DNA from 2 places in the Variovorax sp. J31P179 genome. Region 2 is predicted to be linked to the other one. Evidence: predicted binding sites of a transcription regulator. Region 2 holds the regulator's gene; the other holds the start of a gene.
The links. The regulator HrcA, encoded in region 2, represses chaperone genes, less so after heat shock. The targets are predictions, from matches to a motif close to TTAGCACTCNNNNNNNNNGAGTGCTAA.
Positions count from the first base shown of each region.

Region 1: a site for HrcA is predicted at 1,146-1,172, ahead of groES (co-chaperone GroES). Genes of this name have one in related genera too.

Region 1 is NZ_JASZYL010000010.1:201,766-205,169, forward strand. Features, by position in the region: gene pgm (phosphoglucomutase (alpha-D-glucose-1,6-bisphosphate-dependent)) at 1-638, shown strand, start outside; gene QTI17_RS24915 (hypothetical protein) at 730-978, shown strand; gene groES (co-chaperone GroES) at 1,254-1,544, shown strand; gene groL (chaperonin GroEL) at 1,592-3,247, shown strand; gene QTI17_RS24930 (DUF805 domain-containing protein) at 3,329-3,404, opposite strand, start outside.
Region 2 is NZ_JASZYL010000006.1:229,093-232,496, reverse strand. Features, by position in the region: gene recN (DNA repair protein RecN) at 1-375, opposite strand, end outside; gene QTI17_RS17520 (NAD kinase) at 377-1,273, opposite strand; gene hrcA (heat-inducible transcriptional repressor HrcA) at 1,302-2,309, shown strand; tRNA gene QTI17_RS17510 (tRNA-Ile) at 2,346-2,422, shown strand; tRNA gene QTI17_RS17505 (tRNA-Arg) at 2,590-2,666, shown strand; gene QTI17_RS17500 (hypothetical protein) at 2,797-3,126, shown strand; gene QTI17_RS17495 (galactosyl transferase) at 3,192-3,404, shown strand, end outside.

The sequences.
Region 1 (3,404 bases), on a different contig from region 2:
GCCCGCTGTGGGGCGCCGATGCGGCGGTCGGCAAGACGGTGGTCTCGACACGGCTGATCGATGCCCTGGCGAAGCGGCTCGGCCGCCGGCTCTACGAAGTGCCGGTGGGCTTCAAGTGGTTCGTGGACGGCCTGGTCGACGGCTCGCTCGGCTTCGTCGGCGAGGAAAGCGCCGGTGCCACCTTCCTGCGCCGCGACGGCTCGGTCTGGACCACCGACAAGGACGGCATCACCGCGGCGCTGCTGGCCGGCGAGATCACCGCCCGAACAGGCCGCGACCCCGGTGCGCTCTACGCCGAGCTGGCGAACGAGTTCGGCAGCCCGGTCTCGAACCGCATCGATGCGCCCGCCAGCCGTCAGCAGAAGAAACAGCTGTCGGCGCTGAGCCCGCAGCAGCTCCACGCCACCGAACTGGCCGGCGAGCCGATCGAGAGCGTGCTGAGCCATGCCCCCGGCAATGGCGGCGCGATCGGCGGCATCAAGGTGATCGCGCAGAACGGCTGGTTCGCCGCCCGGCCGTCGGGCACCGAGGACATCTACAAGATCTACGGCGAGAGCTTCCGCGGCGCCGAGCACCTGCAGCGGATCCTGGCCGAGGCCCAGACCATCGTCGACGCGGCGATCTCGCCGGCGCCGTGAAGGCACGACCGGCGGATGCAGCCGCCGGCCGTCGCCTACACCGAAGCCTTGGCGCCCGGTCTATGAACGGCTTTTCAGTTGCGGAGACCTCATGAATCTCGACTCGTTGATCAAGACCGTCAAGGAAGCAGACGCCAACCGGCCGGACCTGCCGGGCGAGCACCTGATCGTGCTGGGCGTCGGTCTGTTGCTCATGATGGCCACGGGCCGCAGCCGCTCGCTGATCGGCAAGGCGCTGATCGGCGCCGCGGCGGGCGCCTTCATCGGCCGCGCGGCCAGCGGCACCGGGGGCGTCGCCAGGCTGGCAGCGCTGCTTCGGCCCGGCGCCCCGCGGGGCTGAAACGGCCCGGCGCAATGCCGGACCACGGTCGGCGAGGCGTGCCTCGGTCCGCCAGTCGGACGAATTGCGCCCCGCGCCTCCCGGCATTCGGGCGGCCCCGGCGCGGCGGCGCGACGCGCCTGCAAAAACAGTCCCCCGCCTTGAAAAGCCAAAAAACACCCTTATGATTAGCACTCGTTGCAGTTGAGTGCTAACAGCGCCTTCTGCCCAACGATGTGGTATCGGCACAACGCCGACGCCCGACCCAAACCCGTTCCCATCAGGAGATGCAAGCAATGAAACTTCGTCCTTTGCACGATCGCGTGATCGTCAAGCGCATTGAAAGCGAAACCAAGACCGCCTCGGGCATCGTGATCCCCGACAACGCCGCCGAAAAGCCCGATCAGGGTGAAGTCCTGGCCGTCGGTCCTGGCAAGAAGAACGACAAGGGCGACCTGATCTCGATGAACATCAAGGTCGGCGACCGCGTCCTGTTCGGCAAGTACAGCGGCCAGACCGTCAAGGTCGATGGCGACGAACTGCTGGTCATGAAGGAAGACGACCTGTTCGCGGTCGTCGAGAAGTAAGCACTTCTCTCTTCAACCCCCAATCAACTGAATCTCGGAGAAATCTCATGGCAGCAAAAGACGTAGTCTTCGGCGGCGAAGCCCGCGCGCGCATGGTCGAAGGTGTGAACATCCTCGCCAACGCAGTCAAAGTGACCCTGGGCCCCAAGGGCCGCAACGTGGTGCTCGAGCGCTCCTTCGGCGCCCCCACCGTGACCAAGGACGGCGTGTCGGTCGCCAAGGAAATCGAACTCAAGGACAAGCTCCAGAACATGGGCGCCCAGCTCGTGAAGGAAGTGGCCTCCAAGACTTCGGACAACGCCGGTGACGGCACCACCACCGCGACCGTGCTGGCCCAGGCCATCGTTCGCGAAGGCTTCAAGCTGGTCGCCGCCGGCATGAACCCGATGGACCTGAAGCGCGGCATCGACAAGGCGGTCACCGCCCTGGTCGCCGAGCTGAAGAAGGCTTCGAAGGCCACCACCACCTCGAAGGAAATCGCGCAAGTCGGCTCGATCTCGGCCAACAGCGACGAAACCATCGGCAAGCTCATCGCTGACGCGATGGACAAGGTCGGCAAGGAAGGCGTGATCACCGTCGAAGACGGCAAGTCGCTCGACAGCGAACTCGACGTCGTCGAAGGCATGCAGTTCGACCGCGGCTACCTGTCGCCCTACTTCATCAACAACCCCGAAAAGCAATCCGCGATTCTGGACAATCCCTTCGTGCTGCTGTTCGACAAGAAGATCAGCAACATCCGCGACCTGCTCCCGACGCTGGAACAAGTCGCCAAGGCTGGCCGTCCGCTGCTGATCATTGCCGAAGAAGTCGAAGGCGAAGCCCTGGCGACCCTGGTCGTGAACACGATCCGCGGCATCCTGAAGGTCGTGGCCGTCAAGGCACCTGGCTTCGGCGACCGCCGCAAGGCCATGCTGGAAGACATCGCCATCCTGACGGGCGGCAAGGTCATCGCTGAAGAAGTGGGCCTGACCCTCGAGAAGGTGACCCTGGCCGACCTCGGCCAGGCCAAGCGCATCGAAGTGGGCAAGGAAAACACCATCATCATCGACGGCTCCGGCGCTGCCGGCGACATCGAAGCCCGCGTCAAGCAAGTGCGCGTGCAGATCGAAGAAGCGACCAGCGACTACGACCGCGAAAAGCTGCAAGAGCGCGTGGCCAAGCTGGCCGGCGGTGTTGCCGTGATCAAGGTCGGCGCTGCCACCGAAGTCGAAATGAAGGAAAAGAAGGCGCGCGTCGAAGACGCCCTGCACGCCACCCGCGCTGCAGTGGAAGAAGGCGTCGTGGCCGGCGGCGGCGTGGCACTGCTGCGTGCCAAGCAAGCCGTGGGCGACTCGCTCAAGGGCGACAACGCTGACCAGGACGCCGGCATCAAGCTGGTGCTCAAGGCCATCGAAGCGCCCCTGCGCGAGATCGTCAACAACGCCGGCGGCGAAGCCTCGGTGGTGGTGAACGCTGTGTTGGCCGGCAAGGGCAACTACGGCTTCAACGCCGCCAACGACACCTACGGCGACATGCTCGAACTGGGCATCCTGGACCCGACCAAGGTGACCCGCACCGCACTGCAGAACGCCGCTTCGGTGTCCTCGCTGCTGCTGACGACCGAAGCCATGGTCGCCGACGCACCGAAGGATGAGGCCGGTGCTGGCGGCGGCGGCATGCCCGACATGGGCGGCATGGGTGGCATGGGCGGCATGGGCATGTAATCGGCCCCCGGCGCCAAGCCAATCAAAAAGCCCCGCAGCTTGCGCTGCGGGGCTTTTTTTCGTTCCGGTGGTGGCGCGGCTTCAGACGCCGGCCGGCATGGCGCCGGACGGCGGCCCGTAGGCGTTCGACTCGGGCTGGCTGGGCTGGACCATGAAA
Region 2 (3,404 bases):
GTCCAGCAGCCGGTCGCCGAGCTCCCGCAGCTGGGTGGCCGTTGCCGGGCTGCCGTTGATCCAGCCGCGGCTGCGGCCCTGCAGGTCGACCGTGCGGCGCAATAGCAGGGCGTCGCCGGCCTCGAAGCCGCCTTCGTCCAGCCAGCCGGCCAGGTCCGGGTCGGCGTCGAACTCGGCGCTGACGTCCAGCCGTTCGGCACCCTCGCGCACCGCGCCGGCATCGGCCCGGTTGCCGAGCGCCAGCTGCAGCGCATCGATGAGGATCGACTTGCCGGCACCGGTCTCGCCGGTGAGCACCGTGAATCCGGCCGAGAAATCGAGTTCGAGGGCCCGCACGATCACGAAGTCCCGCAGCGCAATGCGCCTCAACGCCATCTCAAGATCCCCCTTCGTTCCAATGCAGTTTCTTGCGCAAGGTATCGAAATAGCTCCAGCCCTTGGGGTGCAGGAAGCGCACCCGGTAGTCGGAGCGGCGCACCATCACCTGGTCGCCGATGGCCAGCGAGGCCAGCGACTGCATGTCGAAATTGGCGCTCGCATCGCGACCGCCCACCAGTTCCATCGTGACCTCGTCGGCGTCGGGCAGCAGCAGCGGGCGGTTCGACAGCGTGTGCGGCGCGATCGGCACCAGCACCCAGCCGCGCACCGCCGGATGCAGCAGCGGCCCGCCGGCCGAGAGCGCATAGGCGGTCGAGCCCGTGGGCGTCGAGATGATCATGCCGTCGGCGCGCTGGTTGGCGACGAAATGGCGGCCGACCGTGACCCGCAGCTCGACCATGCCCGAGGTGGCGCCGCGGTTGACCACCACGTCGTTCATGGCCAGGGTGTCGAACACCGACTGGCCGTCGCGGATCACCTTGGCCTGCATCAGGGTGCGCAGGTCTTCCTCGTACTCGCCGGCCAGCATCGGGATCAGCGTCGCCTGGTAGTTGTCGAGCGAGATGTCGGTGATGAAGCCGAGGCGGCCGCGGTTGATGCCGATCAGCGGCACGTCGTGCGGCGCCAGCTGGCGGCCGATGCCCAGCATCGTGCCGTCGCCGCCGACCACCAGGCCCAGGTCGCATTGCTGGCCGATCTCCTCGACCGTCAGCGCCGGGTAGGGGCCGGTTTCGACCGGCTGGGTCTGCGACTTCTCGACGAACACCTTGCAGCCCTGCGATTCGAGGAAGGTGCCGATGCCTTCCATCACGTCGTCGTGCGCGCCGCACTGCGCCCGGGCGCCGGAGGCCTGGTATTTACCGATCAGTGCGACATGCCGAAAGCGGGAGCTCATTCACAAATTACAACATTAAAATCATTCGATGCTGGACGACCGTGCCAAGTTGCTGTTGAAGACTCTCGTCGAGCGCTATATCGCCGACGGGCAGCCGGTCGGCTCGCGCACGCTTTCCCGTGCGCCGGGCCTGGATCTGTCGCCGGCGACGATCCGCAACGTGATGTCCGACCTCGAGGTGCTGGGGCTGATCGCAAGCCCCCACACGTCGGCGGGTCGGATCCCGACCGCGCGCGGCTACCGCCTCTTCGTCGACACCATGCTGACCGCCGAGCGCGAGCAGTTCGCGTCGGCGCCGAGCCTGGCCGCCGACCAGCCGCAGAAGGTGATCGCCAATGCGGCCCACCTGCTGTCGAACCTGTCGCAGTTCGTGGGTGTCGTGATGGCGCCGCGGCGGGCCTCGGTGTTCCGGCAGATCGAGTTCCTGCGGCTGTCGGACCGCCGGCTGCTGGTGATCATCGTGGCGCCCGACGGCGACGTCCAGAACCGGGTCATCTTCCCCGAGGTCGACTACACGCAGTCGCAGCTGGTCGAGGCCGCGAACTACATCAACGCCCATTTCGCCGGGCTGTCGATCGAGCAGGTGCGCGACCGTCTGCAGTCCGAGGTCGAGCAGCTGCGCGGCGAGATCGCGGCGCTGATGCAGGCCGCGGTGCAGGTCAGCTCCGAAGTCATGACCGAGGCCCAGGACGAAGTCGTCATCGCCGGCGAGCGCAACCTGCTGGCGGTCACCGATTTCTCCAGCGACATGGGCCACCTGCGGCGCGCCTTCGAGCTGTTCGAGCAGAAGACGCAGCTGATGCGCCTGCTCGATGTCTCGAGCCAGGCCGAGGGGGTGCGCATCTTCATCGGCGGCGAAAGCCAGGTCGTGCCCTTCGACGACCTGTCGATCGTCAGCGCGAACTACGAGGTCGATGGCCAGGTGGTCGGCACGCTGGGCGTGATCGGCCCGACCCGGATGCCGTACGAGCGAATGATCCAGATCGTCGACATCACGTCGAAGCTGGTCACCAACGCGCTGAGCCACCGCAAGTAGGGAAGGGCGCCGGGCCCACTAGAATCCCTGGCGCGTGGGCCGTTAGCTCAGTTGGTTAGAGCAGCGGACTCATAATCCGTTGGTCCCTGGTTCAAGCCCAGGACGGCCTACCACCCGACTCCTCGCGACGCATGGGTTAGACTCCGTGCGCGATCGAGAGTCTTCGCAGACTCGGTCTTCCCCGGTGACAGCCCGGGACGAACCGTCCGCATGTCGTTGAGCTTCATTCCGGCTTCTGGCTGGAAAGGTAGCTGAAATGCATGCTATAATCGCAAGCTGTGCGGCTGTAGCTCAGTTGGATAGAGTACTTGGCTACGAACCAAGGGGTCGTGGGTTCAATTCCTGCCAGCCGCACCAACTCTCAGTAAGCCCCTGATTTTGTTAAAGAAATCAGGGGCTTTCCTGTTTCACGCAGCACCCTCATCCAAAGGGTGCATCCGTACAGAATCTCTTTCGCTATTGTCATCCCCTCGGTGGGCGGCGCTCCATGGCCACAGGAATTCTGCCCGCGCAGGTTCTGGCTGCCAGAGAAGCGCAGCGGGCCAACGTGCGCCCCAAGACACCCGCGGCGGCAGATACGCATCTCAAGCTCGCGGAGGTCGACGACGAAGTTCTCCGCCGGTTTAGAACCGAAGCGCTCTCCACGTTCCTTGCATGCGAGAACCACGCCCGCATCAAGTATTCGACGCGCTCTATGAAAGAACCGATCGCAGCGGTGACTGCGGCGGGTGACAACTGGCCGATCATGAGCAAGCCGCGCATCGTCGCTCAGATGGCGGCGCTGCGTGCCGGTGACTTTGCGCACGAAGTGCCATGAAATGGTATTGCTCGCCTCCAAGGCGGTGACTCAAGCATTAAGAATGTGAACTTCCGTATTGTTTCTTGAGCGCGATCGGTTATAACCGCCGCTACCGAATTAACGTCTCGATACGTTTCTCGTCGAAACTGCTCGCGCAGTCACTTCCATATGCCCATTGGGTTCTTTCAATGCTGACCTTCATCGTGCCTGTACGACATCCGCAAAATGCGCGGGACTGGTCGCGTGTCAAACAGGTACTCAAACAAACGGCCACCTCAATCGCTGGTCAGGAGTCA